One region of the Streptomyces sp. NPDC047130 genome, then DNA from elsewhere that is predicted to be linked to it. Evidence: riboswitches for the same ligand, from Rfam matches in the RefSeq annotation. Region 1 holds a riboswitch; the other holds the start of a gene.

Region 1 (5,222 bases):
CTGGCCCAAGAAGCGGCACCACAAGCGACGGCTGATCCAGCCCGAGTTCCTGGACCTCGCCGCCACCCGGATGCGCCCGGGCGCCGTGCTGCACTGCGCCACGGACTGGGAGCCGTACGCGGAGCAGATGCTGGAGGTGCTCACCGCGCACCCCCGCTTCGCGAACACCCGGCCCGACGGCGGATTCGCCCCCCGCCCGGAGTTCCGTCCGCTGACCCGGTTCGAGGGACAGGGGCTGGACAAGGGGCACGTCGTCCGCGACCTGCTGTTCCGCCGCGTCTGACGCTCCGCCGCGGCCGACGCGGCGACCGCCGGGACCGCAGAAACCGCCGGGGCCGGTGGAGCCGCCGGGACCGCTGGAGCCGCCGGAGCCGCCGGGGCCGCGGAAGTCCCGGAGCCGCCGGGGGCCGCAGCGACCGCGCCGACCGCGGCCCCCGGGGTCAGGCCGAGGCCTCGTCCAGGCGCGCCAGTTCCGCCTCGGTGAGCCGGAGGTCCGCCACCGCGGTGAGGTCCGGCAGCTGCTCGGCCGTGCGCGCGGAGGCGATCGGCGCCACCACCGTCGGCCGGGAGGCCAGCCAGGCGAGCGCGACCGTGGCCACCGCCGCGCCGTGCGCCCCGGCGATCCCGTCGAGCGCCTCCAGCACCCGCCGGCCCCGCTCGCTCTCCAGGTGCTTGCCCGCACCCGCCGCCCGCGGGCTGTCCACCGTGGTCCCGGGGCGGTACTTGCCGGTCAGGAAGCCGGACGCCAGGGCGTAGTAGGGGACGGCGGCCAGCCCCGCCCGTTCGGCGACGTCCCGGAGCGGGCCCTCGTAGGTGTCCCGGGAGACCAGGTTGTAGTGCGGCTGGACCGCCACGTACCGGGCGTAGCCCTCGCGCTCGGAGAAGTCCAGCGACTCCTGGAGCCGCTCGGCGCTGATGTTGGACGCGGCGATCGCCCGCACCTTGCCCTCGCGGACGAGCTGGTCGAGGGCGAGCAGGATCTCCTCGACCGGCGTGTCGGGCTGGTCGTAGTGCGTGTAGTAGAGGTCGATGTGGTCGGTGCCCAGCCGGCGCAGCGAGGCCTCCGCCGCGGCCTTGATGGTGGCGGCCGACAGGCCCCGGTACCGCGGGTGCTGGCTGACCTTGGTGGCGACGACCACCTCGGAGCGGTTGCCCCGGGCCTTGAGCCACCGGCCGATGACGGTCTCCGACTCGCCGCCCTCGTTGCCCTCGACCCAGGCGGAGTAGGAGTCGGCGGTGTCGACGAAGTTGCCGCCGGCCTCGGTGTACGCGTCGAGGACGGCGAAGGACTCCCGTTCGTCGGCGGTCCAGCCGAAGACGTTGCCGCCGAGGGCGAGCGGGAAGACCTCGAGTCCGGACGAGCCCAGCTTGCGCAGTTCAGTCATGTCCGTGGACAACGCGACCGCCCGGCAGGTCATTCCGGCACTTCGGCACTCCGGCGCTTCGGCGCTCGGACACACCGTCAGGACACCGCCGGGCGGGCGCGGGAGGTCAGAGGTTGACGCCCCTGTCGGCCAGCCAGGCCCTCGGGTCCACGCCGTCCCCGCCGCCGGGGTGCACCTCGAGGTGCAGGTGCGGGCCGGTGACGTTGCCGGTCGCGCCCACGCGGCCGATGACGTCACCGGTGGTGACCTTCTGGCCGACGCTCACATTGATCGAGGACTGGTGGCAGTACCAGATCTCCGTGCCGTCCTCGAGGGTGAGGACGGTCCGGTACCCGTACGAGCCGGACCAGCCGGCCTCGGTGACGGTGCCCGAGTGGACGGCCTTCAGCAGGGTGCCGGTGGGGGCCGCCAGGTCGAGGCCGGTGTGGTAGCCGGACGACCACATGGAGCCGGCCTGCATGTAGGTGGAGGTGACCGTGTAGGACGCGGCCGGCGCGACGTAGCTGGCGGCCAGCTTGGCGAGGCGCTCGGCCTCGGCCTTGGCCTTCGCCTCCTGCTCGGCCTTCTCGGCGGCGGCCTCGCGGGCCTTGGCCTCGGCCTTCTCCTTGGCGGCCTTCTCGGCGGCGGCGCGGGTGGCGGCCTCCTGGGCCTCCTGCTCGGCCTGCGCGTCGGCCTCCTCCTGCTGCTGGGCGGCCTGGGCCATGATGCGGGCGCGCAGGGCCTCGCCGGCGTCGCCGGAGGACGCGCTCTCGGCGGGGGCGACGCCCATCTCACCGAGGACGCTGGGCGCGTCGTCGGCCGCGGTTTCGGCCTCGGACCCGCCGGGAAGCAGGGAGGTGACCGGGTCGAGCGACGGCATGTTCGGCATGGTGATCTGCACGGGCGCCTTGCCGGGGGCGGCGGTGGCCATGCCGCCCGCACCGACGGCGGCGATCACGCCCACGCCGAGAACGGTCGAACTCCGTGCGAGACCGCGCTGCTTGGCCACCCGGTGGCGGCCTCTCTGGACGGTTCCCTCGCTGGGGTTCCACTCCTCGTGGGAAGCCTCGCCGGCGAAGCCGGTGGCGGGGCCGTACGCGTCGGCAGCTTCACGCTGGCTCGGCACGAAAAGCAGATCAGGGGCAGGTCGGTTCGACGCCACGGGGGCGTGCTCCTTTCCTTCCGTCTCGCCTACCGGGTTAGCTGACGGGTTCGGAGCGGGAAGGTCTCCTACGCGCGTATACAGAGATACGCCCGATTCACCCCGGAAAGTGGTTCCCCGGTTCCCTCGCGGGATTCGGCAGAGCGCACGGAGCCGTCGCTGGTGACGGCTGGGACAGCCGCGCGCTGCGTTATCGAACGTTAATATAAGCGGTGGCTCAATTCCAAGCCGTTCCTTCACATCCCCCGACGCTTTGGCCCGAACCTATGGATGTGCATCTGGGCGAAACGGACATGGTCTCGGTCACATGTCACCGACCGGATTGGCTTGATCACCACGCGCCCCCACGTCCTCGACGGCGCCCCTCCGGTCCCTGATCCGGCCCGCTCCGGCCCGCTCCGGCCCGTCCCCGCCCGGCCCGTCCCCGCCCGCTCCGGCGGTCCCGGCCGGTCAGCCGCAGCGCACCGCGAGCAGCGCCATGTCGTCCTCCACGCCGCCTCCCGCGTGCAGGGCCACGTCCTCGGACAGGAAGCCCAGCAGCTCCTCCGGTTCGCCGAACACCCTGCCGTCCAGGCGCTCGACGGGGTCGTAGAACACGCCGTGCGCGTCCCGGGCCTCGGTCAGGCCGTCGGTGTAGAAGAGGACGACGCTGCCCGGGCGCACCTCGACCGGGGGCCCCGACCGGGCGGGGCCGACCATCTCGCCGAGGGCGAGCGGTCCGCCGTGCTCCCCCACCTCGAGGTACCGCGGCCGCGCCCCGGGCTCCAGCAGCAGCGGCGGCGGATGGCCGTGGTTGACCAGCTGCACCGTCCGGCCGTCCCGGGAGAACTGGGCGAACACCGCCGTGACGAAGCCCTCGGCCTTCTCCAGCTCCACCGCCCGGCGCTCCCGCTCCCGCACCACCGCCTGGTCCATCCTGCGGCCGCACTCCTCGATGGTGGCGGCCCGCTCCGCGACCTCGCGGAAGACGCCGACCACCACCGCCACGGCCGTGACGGCGGTCATCCCCTTGCCCCGCACGTCGCCCAGCATCATCCGCACGCCGTAGGGGGTGTCCTGCACGGCGTAGAGGTCCCCGCCGATTCTCGCCTCCTGCTGGGCGGCCTCGTACAGGGAGGCGACGCGCAGCGCGCCGAGCCGCGTCTGCGGCTGCGGCATCACCGCCCGCTGCGCGGCCTCGGCCATCTCCCGGGCGGTGGCGAGCCGTACGTCCCCCCGCCGGACCACGGTGTTCACCACGCCGGCCAGCGCGGCGACGATGACGACGGTGAACAGCTCGGTGGCGAACTGGGCCGCCGAGAGCGCGTCGCGGAACAGCAGCACCGCCACCGTGCACCCCACCGACAGCAGCCCGATCACCGCGGTGGCGCGGAGCGTGTAGAGGGGAGCGGCGATCAGCGGCGCGGCGGCGAAGAACGGCACGGGAGTCACGTCCGGCGGCGTGACCCGGTCGTAGACCAGGCCGAACAGCAGCGTCAGGCACGGCAGCACGCGCAGGACCATCCGCGCGTAGTGCACCCACCGCCGGTGGCGTCCGACGGCGGGGGGTTCGACCGCCGGGTCCACCGGTCCACCTCGCCGCAGCATGCCCTCCATGGTTCCGCTCCCGGCCGGAACCGGCGACCGGTGGGCCCCGCCCGGCTGAAGCGGCGCCCGGCCGCCCCGCGGAAGGGGCCCCACGGACCGGCCGCCCTGCAGACGCAAACACTCAGGGCCGGAATCCTGAAAGGATTCCGGCCCTGAGCCTTCAGTAGCGGGGACAGGATTTGAACCTGCGACCTCTGGGTTATGAGCCCAGCGAGCTACCGAGCTGCTCCACCCCGCGTCGTTGTGTCTTTACTGTACGACATTCCCGCGGGAAAAAGCGAATCGGTTCACGCCGGCCCGCCGAGCAGGTGCCGGTTGGGCGCCTTCGCGCGCTCCGTGAGCTCGGGATACGCGGTCGGCGGCACCACCTCGGCCCCGCCCGCTGCCAGCACTCCGCTGCCGTCCGCGCCGGGGACGAAGGTGTCGGGCTCGCGCCAGGCGGTGACCACGCGGCGCACCCCGGCGTCCAGGATCAGCCGGGCGCACGGCGCCGGGCGGGAGGCACGGCGGGCACAGGGCTCCAGGCTGCTGTAGACGGTGGCCGAGGGAAGCCGCGGGTCGGCGGGGTCGATCTTGGCCAGCGCCGCCTCCTCCGCGTGCACGACCGGGTCGCCGCCCTCCCGGGAGTGGCCCCGGGCCAGCTCGGTCCCGTCCTCGGCCACCACCACGGCCCCGACGCTGAACGCGGTCGTGGACGGCGGGCACTCCCGGGCCAGGTCGCAGGCGAGGGCGAGCCAGTGGCGGTCGGCGGCCGAGGCGAGCGGGCCGGCGCCCGGGGCCACGGGCCGGTAGCGGGCCAGGACCATGTCGCCCACCGGCCGGGTCTCCTTCAGCCGCAGCCGGCCGGGCGGGTAGGCGCCGGGCCCGAACAGCCGGGGCGCGCCGGGGTCCCCGACCAGCAGCGGGGCGACGGCGAGCTGGAGCTCGTCGGCGAGGCCCTGCCGCAGCAGCTGGGTGTGGACGCTGCCGCCGCCCTCCACCATCAGCCGCCGCACCCCGTACACGGCGTGGAGGTGCTCCAGGACCGCCCGCCAGTCGAGTTCCGGCCCCACCGGGACGACGTCCACGCCGTGCGTGTCGTCGATCCGGCCACGCAGCGCCTCCTGCGC
Region 2 (5,222 bases), on a different contig from region 1:
GGGACCGGGTCGCCGAATGCGAGAGCGGCGGCGCCTGGAGCGCCGACACCGGCAACGGGTTCTACGGCGGCCTGCAGCTCTCCCAGGACCAGTGGGAGGAGCACGGCGGCCTGTCGTACGCCTCCAAGCCGTCGGAGGCGAGCCGCTCCCAGCAGATCGCGGTGGCCGAGCGGATCCTCGCCGAGCAGGGAGCCACCCCGTGGCTGGCCTGCGGCGCCATGAACGGTCTGCGCGAGGACGGCCCCGCCGCCGAGGTGGACACCGGCGTGGACGCGCTGCGGACCGGCGACGTGACCGGCCCCGGCGCCTTCGACGGCTCGGCCTCCGGCTGGGGTTCCGTCGGCGGCGACCTGGCCGGAACCGGCGAAAGCGGCAAGACCGACAAGAGCGACAGGAGCCGCAACAGCGACAAGTCGGGCGTCGTGGACGGCGAGACCGGTGACGCCCGTGGGCAGGGGCGGTCCGGCGAGGGCGCGAACGGCGCCTCGGACCACGGCTTCCTCCCCGGCTCCGGCTACGGTTCCGCGCAGGGCGGCGGCCTCCTGGACCTCGGCCAGGACCTCGGCCTGGTGGACACCGGCACCGGCAGCCCGGTGATCCCGGACCTGCCCGAGACCGGCGGGGGCCAGAACGGCCAGGACGGCCAGAACGGCGTCGGCGGCGACAGCGGCAAGGACGACAGCGACAAGGGCGGGACCGGCAAGGGCGGCTCCGGCGAGGACGTCCCGGTCCGCGGCGACGGCGGCGAGCAGGACGGCGCCACCGGCGAGGACGCGCCGGACGAGGACGCCCCGCTGTTCGGCGACGGCGACGGTCCCCTCTTCCAGGACGACACCCCGCTCTTCGGCGGGGACACCGCGCAGGAGGAGAGCACCGGTTCCTCCTCCGGCTCCGGCCGCCACCGCGGCCCCAGCGCCGACGAGACCGCCGCGCAGTCCGGCTCCGGCACCTCGGGCCGGCACGCCGCCCCCGCGGACACCTACCAGGTGCGGGCCGGCGACAGCCTGGTCTCCATCGCCAAGTCGGAAGGCGTCAAGGGCGGCTGGCGCGCCCTCTACGAGGAGAACCGCGACCTGATCGGGAAGGACCCGGACCGCCTGGTGTCGGGCATGGTCCTCACCCTCCCGTAGCGGTCGGGACGACGGCAGGAGAAGGGCGAAAGGCGGGCAAAATCGGGGGAGTTACCCGCCTTTTCGTCCTGGAATGTCTGATTCCGGAGAAGTGAGAGATGGGTCTCAGAAGCCCTGATCGTCTTTGAAATCCCGGCATGGGCGTGGCTAACGTCGAACCGCTCGCTCCAGCGGGCCCCGGCGGCCGTCACGCCTAATCCTGCCAACGGCCGTACGGGACATGTCGTCGCGTCATGCGCCGTAGGCAGGAGCGGGGGAACCAGGTAAGTGCCGGCCCGGCGGCCAGACCGCCGGAACGGCTAGGGGTGAAGCCGCGCACCGAGAGGTGTGCGGCCGGGCGACCCTCATAGCCCGAACCCGACAGCTCACCTCGTAGGCGTCGGTGAGGGGATACCTCCATGTCGTTTACCTGCCAGGGCAAGCACCGTCGTCCGTCCAAGGCCAAGCGCGCTCTCGCCGTCGCCGGTCTCACCGGCGCGGTCGTGGCCGCCCCGCTGCTGACGGCGGGCACCGCGTCCGCCGCCACCGAGTCCGAGTGGGACGCCGTCGCCCAGTGCGAGTCGGGCGGCGACTGGTCCATCAACACCGGCAACGGCTTCTACGGCGGTCTGCAGTTCACCAGCCAGACCTGGGCCGGCTTCGGCGGCACCCAGTACGCCGCCCAGGCCAACCAGGCCACCAAGGCCCAGCAGATCGAGATAGCCGAGAAGGTCCTCGCCGAGCAGGGCCCGGGCGCCTGGCCGCACTGCGGCACCGGCCTCTCCAGCACCCCCTACCAGGGCGGCGCCGCCGAGGCCCCCGCCCAGGAGGCCCCGCAGCAGGAGGCTCCCGCCCCCGCGCCGCAGGCCGAGGAGACCCCGGCCCAGCCCGCCAAGGCGGAGAAGCCGAAGAAGCAGGAGAAGGTCACCACGCCCACCGGCGAGAAGGTCCTCAAGGGTGACGGTGAGTACAAGGTCGTCAAGGGCGACTCGCTCAGCCTGATCGCCGAGGAGCACGACATCAAGGGCGGCTGGAAGAAGCTCTTCAAGCTGAACAAGGACGTCGTCGAGGACCCGCGCCTGATCTACCCGGGCCAGATGCTGCACCTGGGCTGACCGGTCCGCCCGTCGCACGAACCTCCCGCCCCCGGGCGCGTCACCACGCGCCCGGGGGCGGGGGCGTTTCCGGCGGATCCGCCTCCAGGGCTTTTTGTTTCGAGCCGGAACAATTAATCTCCTGTTACCCCTCCGTACAGGGGGTGACCGGCTGGCCGATCCCGCCCGGCCGGTTAGGCTCGGTCTCGCAGAGCCACGGAGGCTGTGCACCCCGTGCCGGGCCAGGTGGTCCGGCGCCACCCGCGTCACATCCCAGAAGGAGATGCTCGTGCCGTCCATCGACGTCGTCGTAGCCCGGGAAATCCTGGACTCCCGAGGCAACCCCACGGTCGAGGTCGAGGTCGGCCTCGACGACGGCAGCACGGGTCGTGCCGCCGTCCCGTCCGGCGCCTCCACCGGCGCCTTCGAGGCCGTCGAGCTCCGCGACGGCGACAAGAACCGCTACCTCGGCAAGGGCGTCGAGAAGGCCGTCCTCGCCGTCATCGAGCAGATCGGCCCGGAGCTCGTCGGCTACGACGCCACCGAGCAGCGCCTGATCGACCAGGCGATGTTCGACCTGGACGCCACCGACAACAAGGGCTCGCTCGGCGCCAACGCCATCCTCGGCGTCTCCCTCGCCGTCGCCCACGCCGCCGCCGAGGCCAGCGACCTGCCGCTCTTCCGCTACCTGGGCGGCCCCAACGCGCACCTGCTGCCGGTGCCGATGATGAACATCCTGAACGGCGGCTCGCACGCCGACTCCAACGTGGACATCCAGGAGTTCATGATCGCGCCGATCGGCGCCGAGTCCTTCTCCGAGGCCCTGCGCTGGGGCACCGAGGTCTACCACACGCTGAAGAAGGTGCTGAAGACCAAGGGCCTGTCCACCGGCCTCGGCGACGAGGGCGGCTTCGCCCCGAACCTCGGCTCCAACCGCGAGGCCCTGGACCTGATCCTCGAGGCGATCAAGGAGGCCGGCTACACCCCCGGCCAGCAGGTCGCCCTCGCCCTCGACGTCGCCGCCTCCGAGTTCTACAAGGACGGCAAGTACCTATTCGAGGGCAAGGAGCGCTCCGCCGCCGAGATGACGGAGTACTACGAGGAGCTCGTCGCGGCCTACCCGCTGGTGTCCATCGAGGACCCGCTGTTCGAGGACGACTGGGACGGCTGGAAGGTCATCACCGAGAAGCTGGGCGACAAGGTCCAGCTCGTCGGCGACGACCTCTTCGTCACCAACCCCGAGCGCCTCGGCCGCGGCATCGAGGAGGGCGCCGCCAACGCCCTGCTGGTCAAGGTCAACCAGATCGGCTCCCTGACCGAGACCCTGGACGCCGTCGAGCTGGCCCAGCGCAACGGCTTCAAGTGCATGATGTCCCACCGCTCCGGCGAGACCGAGGACGTCACCATCGCCGACCTCGCCGTCGCCACCAACTGCGGCCAGATCAAGACCGGCGCCCCGGCCCGCTCCGAGCGCGTCGCCAAGTACAACCAGCTGCTGCGCATCGAGGAGATCCTCGACGACGCCGCCGTGTACGCCGGCCGCAGCGCCTTCCCGCGCTTCAAGGGCTGACCTGCCCGACGGCCCCTCGCGTGCCCCCGGAGCCCCGGCTCCGGGGGCACGCCCCTGTCCGCGCCCCACGGCGTCCCGGCGTCACGTACCGTGTGCGGGGAAGGAGCACGCGGGACGGGACAGCACGACGCCGGCCCGCACGGCACACGCCGCACGGCACACGGCACGCACGGCACACGAAACGCCCACGGGGAGGCGCGGAGAAGATGGCGCAGAACCGGGACCGGTTCTCCACGACCACCCGGCTGCGGCTGCTCGGTGAGCAGACCGCCGCCCGCGTCTACCGCTCCCAGACCCGCCGTCAGGCACGCCGCTCCCGGCTCACCGGCCGCGCGGCGCTGCTGGCCCTGGTGCTCTGCACCCTGGTCGTCGCCCTGGCCTACCCGACCCGGCAGTACGTCTCCCAGCGCGCCGAGGTCGCGAAGCTGGAGGAGGAGCGCGACGCCGCCCGCGAGCGGGTGGAGGAGCTGCGCGACCTCAAGGCGCGGTGGAAGGACGACGCCTACGCCGAGCAGCAGATCAGGAAGCGGCTGCACCACCTGCGGCCGGGCGAGAGCGGCTTCACCGTGCGCGGCTCCGCCGCCCCGCGGCGGGACACCGGGCGGCCCGTGGCGGACCGCCCCTGGTACGCCGTCCTCTGGGACGACGTGGACCGGGCCGACGCCGCGGGCTGACCCCGCGGCGCCGACCGGCCGCCCCGGTCGCCGCCGGCGGGGGCGGGTGCCTGAGAGACTGTCCCCCTGCACCACCGTCCCGGAGCCGTCGCACGAGGCCCCGCGGCAGGACTTCCGTCCGCAGCAGAAGACCGCAGCAGAAGATCGCAGCAGCAGACCGAGAGAGACTGATCCCCGGCATGGAAACGCCCCCGCCCTCCACCCCGCGCACCGAGCCCACCGAAGCGGACGTCGAGGCGTTCCAGCTCCAGCTCGGCCGCCCGCCGCGCGGCCTGCGCGCCATCGCGCACCGCTGCCCCTGCGGACAGCCGGACGTCGTGGAGACGGCCCCGCGGCTGCCGGACGGCACGCCCTTCCCGACGACGTACTACCTGACCTGCCCGCGCGCCGCCTCCGCGATCGGCACGCTGGAGGCGGACGGCGTCATGAAGGAGATGACCGAGCGCCTGAGCACCGACGAGGAGCTCGCCGCCGCCTACCGGGCCGCCCACGAGGACTACATCCGCCGCCGCGACGAGATCGAGGTGCTCCAGGGCTTCCCGAGCGCCGGCGGCATGCCGGACCGGGTCAAGTGCCTGCACGTCCTGGTCGCCCACTCCCTGGCGGCCGGACCCGGCGTCAACCCGCTGGGCGACGAGGCCATCGCCATGCTGCCCGAGTGGTGGCGCAAGGGCCCGTGCGTCACGCCGCAGGCGTGCGTCCCGCGGGAGGCGGGCGAGGGCGGCATCGTGGCCACCACCGAGGACGGCTCCGGGTACTTCGCCGCCCGCCCCGT

Evidence for each region. A riboswitch is a leader RNA that binds a small molecule or an ion and turns the genes downstream of it on or off. The one in region 1 is predicted to bind cyclic di-AMP.
Region 2: linked by a shared signal. The riboswitch ahead of ABZ836_RS27580 (transglycosylase family protein) and the one ahead of ABZ836_RS26805 (M23 family metallopeptidase) in region 1 are both predicted to bind cyclic di-AMP.

Annotation. Positions count from the first base shown of each region.
Region 1 covers NZ_JBEYUK010000030.1:60,678-65,899, reverse strand. The annotation lists gene trmB (tRNA (guanosine(46)-N7)-methyltransferase TrmB) at 1-283, shown strand, start outside; gene ABZ836_RS26810 (aldo/keto reductase) at 441-1,385, opposite strand; gene ABZ836_RS26805 (M23 family metallopeptidase) at 1,492-2,526, opposite strand; cyclic di-AMP (ydaO/yuaA leader) riboswitch at 2,538-2,677, opposite strand; gene ABZ836_RS26800 (PP2C family protein-serine/threonine phosphatase) at 2,977-4,113, opposite strand; tRNA gene ABZ836_RS26795 (tRNA-Met) at 4,278-4,351, opposite strand; gene ABZ836_RS26790 (dihydrofolate reductase family protein) at 4,401-5,222, opposite strand, start outside.
Region 2 covers NZ_JBEYUK010000033.1:14,914-20,135, reverse strand. The annotation lists gene ABZ836_RS27585 (transglycosylase family protein) at 1-1,130, shown strand, start outside; cyclic di-AMP (ydaO/yuaA leader) riboswitch at 1,357-1,524, shown strand; gene ABZ836_RS27580 (transglycosylase family protein) at 1,529-2,224, shown strand; gene eno (phosphopyruvate hydratase) at 2,487-3,773, shown strand; gene ABZ836_RS27570 (septum formation initiator family protein) at 3,980-4,447, shown strand; gene ABZ836_RS27565 (DUF501 domain-containing protein) at 4,627-5,222, shown strand, end outside.